4 regions of the Amphritea sp. HPY genome follow, and region 3 is predicted to be linked to each of the others. Evidence: predicted binding sites of a transcription regulator. Region 3 holds the regulator's gene; each other region holds the start of a gene.
The links. Region 3 encodes LexA, which represses DNA repair genes until DNA is damaged. Its sites were predicted from a motif close to TACTGTNTANNTANACAGTA; they were not measured.

Region 1 (2,204 bases), 110 kb from region 3:
ACAGGTAATCCGCGGCAAACTGTGCCAGGTAGTAGCGACAGATCAGATCATAGAGCCAGGCTTCGTCGCGACTCAAACGTGTAACACTCATGGTCCGTTGAGTTGGGATTATGGCGTGGTGGGCCGACACTTTGCTGTCGTTCCAGGCAAGGCTGCGACGACCACTATCCAACTGCGGACGGAAGGCCTCGAGATCGGGATTATTCTGATACAGCGATGTCATCACCTGCCCCGCTTCAGCATGATGTTCCGCTGGCAGATAACGGCAATCGGAACGTGGGTAAGTAATCAGTTTATGCCTTTCATACAACCCCTGGCACAGATCCAGTACCTGCTTAGCGCTGAGATTAAAGCGCTTTGCGGCCTCGATCTGCAATGAGGAAAGGCTGAAAGGCAACGGCGCGCGTTGCTTCTTCTGTTTCTGTTGCAGCTCAGTAATCCTGGCTGGCTTATCGGTCACCCGTTGCTGTACATTTTCAGCCAGTTGTTTTGACATCACCCGCCCCTCATCATCCTGATAAGGGCGGCAATTTTCACTGGGTTTCCAGCTGGCCTCAAATGTTTCCCCAGCCTCAGTCTGCAACACGGCAACCACTTCATAGAATGGTTTCGAGACAAAACCGGCGATACTCTGATCCCGCCTGACAACCAAGCCGAGCAGTGGTGTTTGCACCCGGCCAACGGATAACACGCCATTGTAGCCCGCCTGACGGCCACGAATGGTATAGGCCCTGGTCATATTGATGCCGTACAGCCAATCAGCGCGAGACCGCGCCAACGCAGACACGGATAACGGTATAAATTCACTATTTGATTGCAGTTGCGACAGCGCTTTGCGCACCGCATTAGCATTCAGGTCACTGATCAGACAACGCTGCACCGCCTGCTTCTTTGCGCTACTGGCACCAAGGTAGTCGATCACCTCATCCACCAGCAGTTGCCCCTCACGGTCAGGGTCGCCGGCATGAACCAGCTGGTCGCTCTGCTTAATCAGCTTACGTAACACCGATAGCTGTTTGCGGGTTTTAGAACGCGGCTTGAGTTGCCATTGTTCGGGGATAATCGGCAGATGCTCAGAGCGCCAGGACTTTAGCTGTGGATCATATTCATCGGGATCCGCCTGTTCCAGCAGATGACCCAGACACCAGCTGACAATATCGCCGTTGCCCGCCTCAATATAGCCCTCATGCTTGCGCTGGGGCTTAGGTAAAACCTCTGCGATGGCCCGCGCCAGACTGGGTTTTTCTGCAATATAGAGAATCATCGATAAAACCGGTGTGTTAACTGCTAAATACTGTTTATTTATACAGCCAGAACAATACCCTAGTCAGAGGCCCGATGCCACTGCCCCCTGTCGTAATTAGAATGCCAATGAACAAATTAGCTACGAATCAGACGCAAAAAAGGCAGCTAAAGCTGCCTTGTCGTTAACTTGCCAGTTAACTTAATTGTTCACTTACCGTCAATCTGTCAGCACCGCTCAGGAGCTGACATATGATTTCTCAAGATATGCGATGATATCCGACGATTCGTACATCCAGCTAGGCTCGCCCGATGAATCCTCGATGCGCAAACAAGGTACTTTTAGTTTTCCGCCGCCGGTTTGTAACTCTTGTTTGAACTGATCGTTACGCTTAGCATCGCGAATCTCAATATTCAGACCATTACGGCGTAATGAGCGACGTACTTTGACGCAGAACGGGCACGCCTCGTACTGATACAGAGCAAGATGTGCGGTACGCTGATCGAGTTCCTGTTGCGCTTCAGCAGAGCGTTGCATCGCCCGCGGCCGAAAAATTGCATTAAGTAACAGGATTAAGCGTCCTAACAGCCAACGAATAATTGCCACAACAGGCCCTCCAAAAAAATGAGGCGGGATTATAGCATGGCTTAAACCTGTTTTTTCCACTCTTTTATGTGATTCCAGACATATGCCCCTTTATTGCGGCACATATTCAACGTAAACTCCCGCTGAACTTTTTGACTCATCCTGGGTCAACTCTGGATCAGCTTTACCTTCTTACCTTGGGGGGGGGAGGAAAGATGCCCATACCAATAGAAACAGGAACGCTATGTACCCTCAACATTTGCCGAACGCTACCGCCGACACATCTTCTGCTAGCCGACTGATACGATCTTTCTACACTTTCGTATTCGCCGCGATAGTCGTAACTTTCTCAACTTACGCAACTACAAGCTTCGCA
Region 2 (2,204 bases), 140 kb from region 3:
TCTGGGTGATTTCCCGCGCATGCCATACTCCGAGGCGATGCAGCGTTACGGTTCCGATAAGCCCGACCTGCGCTTCCCGATGGAGTTGGTCGATGTAGCTGATCTGATGGCTGAGATCGAGTTCAAGGTGTTTGCCGGTCCTGCTAAAGATCCTAAAGGCCGGGTTGCTGCTCTGAAGGTTCCGGGTGGTGCTAAGCTGACCCGTAAGATTATCGATGAATACACTAAATTTGTTGGTATCTACGGCGCTAAAGGCCTGGCCTGGATCAAAGTTAACGAACTTGAGAAGGGTGTAGAAGGTCTGCAGTCTCCAATCGTTAAGTTCCTGGGCGCAGACGTTGCTATGGCTATCATGGAGCGTCTGGAAGCTAAGAACGGCGATATCGTGTTCTTTGGCGCTGACCAGGAGAAGATTGTTAGCGAAGCACTGGGTGCCCTGCGTATCAAGTGTGGTGAAGATCTGAATATGGCTGAACGTGAGTGGGCGCCGATGTGGGTTGTCGACTTCCCGATGTTTGAAGAAACCGATAAGGGTGGCCTGACCGCGCTGCACCATCCGTTTACAGCGCCAAGCTGTTCCGCGGAAGAACTGAAAGCAAACCCGCTGGGTGCTCTGTCTCGTGCCTACGACATGGTTCTGAATGGTTGTGAGCTGGGTGGCGGTTCTGTCCGTATCCACGATCAGGATATGCAGAAGACCGTGTTTGAAGTGCTGGGTATCAGTGATGAAGAAGCGGAAGAGAAGTTTGGCTTCCTGTTGAACGCATTGAAATTCGGTGCGCCACCGCACGGTGGTCTGGCATTCGGTCTGGATCGTCTTATCATGCTGATGACCGGTACTGACTCTATTCGTGAAGTTATCGCATTCCCTAAGACTCAGAGTGCTTCGTGCATGATGACTGAGGCGCCGGGTGAGGTAAGTGCTGCGCAGCTACGTGAATTGAACATTAAGCTGCGTAAAACGCCTTAATTAAGTTTTATTCACAGTAATTGAAAAGCCGTGCCTAGCACGGCTTTTTTTATGGCGCTTACTCAGGTATGGTTGTCTGTATAAATAAACAGTGTTTTTCTGGGCGGAGGCGACAGCCTGCAGCATGCTGATATTAGGGATTGATCCAGGCTCACGGATTACCGGCTACGGTATCATTAACAGTGTGGGCAGTAAGAATGAATATGTTGCCAGTGGCTGTATTCGAATCAAAGGTGATGATCTCCCTGAACGGCTGAAACAGGTGTATGCCGGCGTAACAGAGATTATTGAGCATTACTGCCCGCAAGAGATGGCGATTGAGCAAGTGTTTATGGCGCGCAATGCTGATTCAGCACTGAAACTTGGTCAGGCACGGGGGGTGGCAATTGTTGCCGGCGTCAATCAGGAACTGCCTGTGGCTGAGTACGCGGCACGTAAGGTTAAGCAGGCCGTGGTAGGTAATGGTGGCGCGGATAAGTCTCAGGTGCAGCATATGGTTAAATCCATTCTTAAGCTGCCTGGGCTGCCCCAGGAAGATGCCGCTGATGCGCTGGCTATCGCACTGTGTCACTCTCATACCCGGACCAGTCTTGTGATGATGGCCGGTGCTAAGGGTAGTCGTGGCCGGAGGTTGCGTTGATAGCGGCTACAGATTTGTACTACCTGCTTTGTAATGCCGGTGCGCAGTTTACCGATATTGTGGCTGATGCTGTTTGGAGATTAGCTTAATGGGCGTTGCAGATTTAATACATATCTTTGATGTGGCTGGGGTCGCTGTCTTTGCGATCACCGGAGCACTGGCTGCGCAGGGTAAAAAGCTGGATATCCTTGGTGTGGTTGTGTTGGGGATAGTGACGGCGCTGGGTGGCGGAACTATCAGGGATATTACCCTGGACGTTCATCCGGTTATCTGGGTTGCCAATACCACTTATCTCTGGACCGCCATTATCTCTGCTATAGCGGCCTTTATCCTGTGTCGTTATCTTGCCTATCCTCGGCGGCTTCTGTTATTGCTTGATGCACTGGGAATGTCACTTTTTGCAGTGTTGGGTGCGCAAAAAGCTACTGCCCTGGGTATGCCGCCGGTAATTGCGGTAATGATGGCGATGATTACCGGCTGTGCCGGTGGCATGATCCGGGATATTCTGACCCGTCAGATTCCGCTGATCCTGCAGCGTAATGGTGAATTGTATGCCACCTGCGCCATGGTGGGGGCGATTGTCTATGTACTGTT
Region 3 (2,204 bases):
TTGTGGCTGGCCTAGCTGCTCTGTCATTTTGGTTAACTGCTTAGCGGTAGATGACAACCAGCGCACGGTGGATTTTAAACGTAACGAAAACGAAAAATGACCGCTGGCCTTATCGGATAGGTGGTGGCCTTCATCAAAGATATAGATAGTTTCGGCAGGCTCAGGGAGAATCGCACCGCCGCCGAGAGACAGATCCGCGAGAACAATATCGTGGTTGGCGATCACGCATTCAACCTGATCAAGTTCACGTCGCGCTTTAAAAAAACTACAAGCACCAAAGTTACTACAGCGTCGATTGGTACATTGCAGATGGTCGCTGGTCAGCGGATACCAATCCTGATCGTTGATTTCCTGTACCAGATTGTCCCGATCACCATCCCAGCGCCCTGAGGCAAACTCATTAAGCAGAGATTTATAAAACTCAACGGTTTCATCATCCAGGCGTAGTGCAACTTCATCTTCATATAACGCCTGCTGCCCTGTCGCACCATGGGAATCGAGATGTTGTTCAGCTTTATTAATACAGAAATACCGGCCGCGACCTTTGGCCAGACCAAACGATAGCGACAAACCTGTGTGCTCAAGAACTTCTGGCAGGTCTTTATGCAGCAACTGTTCCTGCAACGCCACTGTCGCAGTGGAAAGCACAACTTTCTTACCCAGGGCTTTCGCTATAGGGATAACCGCCAGCAGATAACCGATAGTTTTACCGGTGCCGGTACCCGCCTCAATGACACTGACATGCTTTTCACCCAAACGATGACTTTTGTCGTCGGTGAGTATATTACCCAGCACCTTGGCAACCTCAGCAATCATCTGTTTCTGACCACGACGTGGTTTCAACTGACGGCTTTCCAGAAAGCGCCGGTAAGCACCCTGAATCTCTTGTTTCAACTCTTCTGTCAGCACACGACACACCTGCAGCTCTTATTCTGCGGCCATTCTACCAATAATACTGGATATATAAACATAAAAATGTTTACAAATATAAAATACTGTATATAGTTACAGCTACTGTATAAAAAAACAGAGCCGATCATGAAACTGACACAACGCCAAACAGATGTACTTGATTGCATAAAACACTACATCCGAACCACTGGCTATCCACCTACCCGCGCAGAAATCGCTCGCGAGCTTGGTTTTAAATCAGCCAATGCTGCGGAAGAACATCTTAAAGCGCTTGCCCGTAAAGGTGCTATTGAGATGATCGCTGGCACTTCACGTGGCATACGTATTCCAAATTTCGACGATGAAGATAGCGGTCTGCCGATAGTGGGCCAGGTTGCTGCCGGTGAACCTATACTGGCGCAGGAAAACGTAGAAGACCGGATTACCATTGCTTCTGACTTCTTTCACCCCCCTGCTGATTATCTGTTACGGGTACGCGGTACGAGTATGAAAGACGTTGGCATTATGGATGGAGATCTGCTTGCAGTACATCAGTGCCAGACCGCCAAAGATGGAGAGATTGTTGTTGCACGATTGGATAACGATGTCACCGTTAAGCGCTTTAAACGGGAAGGAAAGCTGATCTATCTGATCGCAGAAAACAAAGAGTTTGAACCAATTGTTGTCGATCTGGAACAGCAAGAACTCTCAATTGAAGGCCTTGGTGTCGGGGTTATCAGAAGAGGATAAGAACATGTTGCAAGTAGAAAACAGCGTTAATCTAAATACCGCTATGCCGGCAGCCCTTTTGCGACCGGAAACTGTAAGAGTTAAGCCTCATTCAGGACTGGCCGGGAAAATAACCGAGATCGTATTACAAAATAACGATTTCGAGCAGATGACGATGTTGCTGCCACTGCTTGCACAACTCAGCAAAGATGATCGCTGGTTTGCCTGGATCGCTCCGCCAGCCACCTTGCCCAAGGCCCTGCTAGAGGCTGCAGGAATCGATCTCAACAAAGTTATGTTACTCCAGCCAGACCAGAACCATTCAACCTATGATCTGGCCTGCCAGGCACTTCAGGCAGGCACCTGTCACGCAGTTATCACCTGGCCAGGTATGCTCAACAATCAAGAATTGAAAAATCTTGAGTCTGCAGCGCTAAACGGTGCCAGCCACGGCATTGTCATCCGCGGGCGGAATGACTAAATACCTTATCATTGCAGCCTCTCCTGCTCTTTGAGTACAACTAAAAACAGCGCCAGAAGCGCTGTTTTTTTTAGCTGTACAAACAGATAATCAGTGAATCACC
Region 4 (2,204 bases), 2.5 Mb from region 3:
AGAATAGTATTGGTTGAACGGTAGTTCTGTTCCAGGCGGACGATTAAAGTCTCGACGAAGTCCTGGTGATAGCGCTGGATGTTTTCAATCCGGGCGCCACGCCAGCCGTAAATGGACTGATCATCATCGCCCACGGCCATCAGTTTTTCCGGTAGTGGCTTACGTGGATCAAGCGGATTACAGAGCAGTTTCAGCCAGGCGTACTGGATCGCGTTGGTATCCTGGAACTCGTCTACCAGAATGTAGCGGAAACGTTCCTGATAATGTTCCAGCAGGGCAGGATTGCGATCCCGTAATAGTTCCAGAGAGCGTAGCAACAGTTCACCGAAGTCGACCATACCGCCACGCTCGCAGGCATCTTCGTAGGCGTGGTACATGTTGACCATCATCTGGGCATACGGATCGCCGCCAGGCTCAATATGTGCGGCACGCAGGCCTTCATCTTTCTGAGCGTTGATATACCACTGGAACTGTCGCGCCGGCCAGCGGCTGTCGTCCAGATTCATCTCTTTTGCCAGACGTTTGATCAGCCGCAGCTGATCATCGGAATCCATAATCTGGAAGTTTTCCGTTAATCCTGCGTCGCGCCAGTGGGCTCGCAGGATACGGTGTGCCAGGCCATGAAAAGTACCGACCCACATGCCGCTGGGATTGACGCCCAGCAGCTCTTCGATTCGGCCGCGCATCTCTTTGGCGGCCTTGTTGGTAAAGGTCACCGCCATAATAGAGTAAGGCGACAGCCCTTCTGTCTGGACCAGCCAGGCGATACGGTGCACCAGCACCCGGGTTTTACCCGAACCGGCACCGGCCAGCACCAGCATATTACAGACCGGCGCAGAAACCGCTTCCCGCTGGGGTTCATTCAGTGAATCGAGGAGATGAGAGACGTCCATAGTGGCTCGCATGAATTGCTGTATAAATAATCAGTAGGGGAGTATAGCCGCCAAGGCGGCAAGTGGCTAGACGCAAAGCGGAGCTTTGCTTGCTAGAACGGCGTGCAAGCACGCCTGCTAGTGGCTAGAAAAATCAAAGGCAAAGATCAAAATCCACGCCCCCTTCTTACAAAGCACGTTTTCACTTTCCATGAAAAGAAGGCTTACTTGCTTTTTCTAGCTACTAGCTAGCCGAACTTGTTCGGCGGTCTGCTGCCTCAAGGCAGCTTGGCTGGCTTTGCAATACGGCTTAGTAAAATCCGCCGAAGTTCATCCGGGTCTTTGATCTTCTGGGTTGAATCCGGGTCCATTGCGGGGATCAGGCGTGACAGCCAGAAGCGCATCGCGGCGGTTCTTACCAGCTGGGGCCAGGCTAGGTATTCGTTGTCTTCAAATGGGCGTTCTGATGCGTATCCTTTCAGTAGTGCGTCTTCACGATCGGAATCTACACTGCCGTCAGGGTTAACGCACCAGTCGTTGGCAACGATTGCCAGATCGTATAGCAGGTAACCGGTACAAGCGTTGTAGATATCCAGGATGGCGCTTAGCTGATCACCTTCAAACAGCGCGTTGTCGTAGAACAGGTCGCCATGGATCGCGCCCTGAGGCAGGTGCCAGTCCTGCTCGCGTAATTGGTCAAACAGGTCGACTTCCTGGCGCAGCAGGTCGGCATCTTCAGTACTTAGCTTACTGGTCAGATGCTCGGATTCCCGGCGCCACCAGAATACGCCCCGGTGGGCCTGGCGCTGCAGGTAGAAGTCTTTGCCAGCAACGTGAAATTTTGCCAGTGCAGCGCCGATCTGGGTGCAATGATCCGGTGTCAGAGTTTCAAGGTGCCGGCCAGGAAAGCGCGGCTGCAGCAGAGCCGGACGGTTATGCATAGATTTCAGGGCGATGCCGTTTCTGTCCTGCAACGGGTATGGCACAGGAATATCCTGTTCCGCCAGCCAGGTGGTCAGCTCGACAAAATAGGGCATTTCGCTCTGGTTCAGCTCTTCGAACAGGGTCAGAACATACTCCTGGCGACAACCGGCATTGTCGTTCAGGGAAACGAAGTAATTGGTATTCTCAATACCGCCTTCGATGCCTTGAAAATCAACCAGTTGGCCAAGATCGAAATCCTGTAGCAGTGCCTGCAGGTCGGCGCCGCTAACGGTGGTATATACAGCCATAAAACCTATCTATTGTTAATCTACCAGCTAAAAATAATCCACTTAGGCAGCATCAGCGATGAGTTTTCAAAGCGGCTGAATTCACCTTCATCGGTGGGTA

Region 1: ACQUQM_RS08085 (DNA topoisomerase III) is a predicted target of LexA. The motif match lies at 1,293-1,312, and genes of this name have one in related genera.
Region 2: ruvC (crossover junction endodeoxyribonuclease RuvC) is a predicted target of LexA. The motif match lies at 1,045-1,064, and genes of this name have one in related genera.
Region 4: uvrD (DNA helicase II) is a predicted target of LexA. The motif match lies at 910-929, and genes of this name have one in related genera.

What each region holds. Positions count from the first base shown of each region.
Region 1 is NZ_CP194015.1:1,793,291-1,795,494, forward strand. Features, by position in the region: gene ACQUQM_RS08085 (DNA topoisomerase III) at 1-1,264, opposite strand, end outside; gene ACQUQM_RS08090 (glutathione S-transferase N-terminal domain-containing protein) at 1,481-1,849, opposite strand; gene ACQUQM_RS08095 (TIGR04211 family SH3 domain-containing protein) at 2,073-2,204, shown strand, end outside.
Region 2 is NZ_CP194015.1:1,825,287-1,827,490, reverse strand. Features, by position in the region: gene aspS (aspartate--tRNA ligase) at 1-970, shown strand, start outside; gene ruvC (crossover junction endodeoxyribonuclease RuvC) at 1,095-1,610, shown strand; gene ACQUQM_RS08235 (trimeric intracellular cation channel family protein) at 1,699-2,204, shown strand, end outside.
Region 3 is NZ_CP194015.1:1,683,981-1,686,184, forward strand. Features, by position in the region: gene dinG (ATP-dependent DNA helicase DinG) at 1-909, opposite strand, end outside; gene lexA (transcriptional repressor LexA) at 1,039-1,641, shown strand; gene ACQUQM_RS07610 (cell division inhibitor SulA) at 1,646-2,101, shown strand; gene ACQUQM_RS07615 (hypothetical protein) at 2,192-2,204, opposite strand, start outside.
Region 4 is NZ_CP194015.1:4,190,347-4,192,550, reverse strand. Features, by position in the region: gene uvrD (DNA helicase II) at 1-893, opposite strand, end outside; gene ACQUQM_RS18610 (homoserine kinase) at 1,151-2,104, opposite strand; gene ACQUQM_RS18605 (DUF2782 domain-containing protein) at 2,125-2,204, opposite strand, start outside.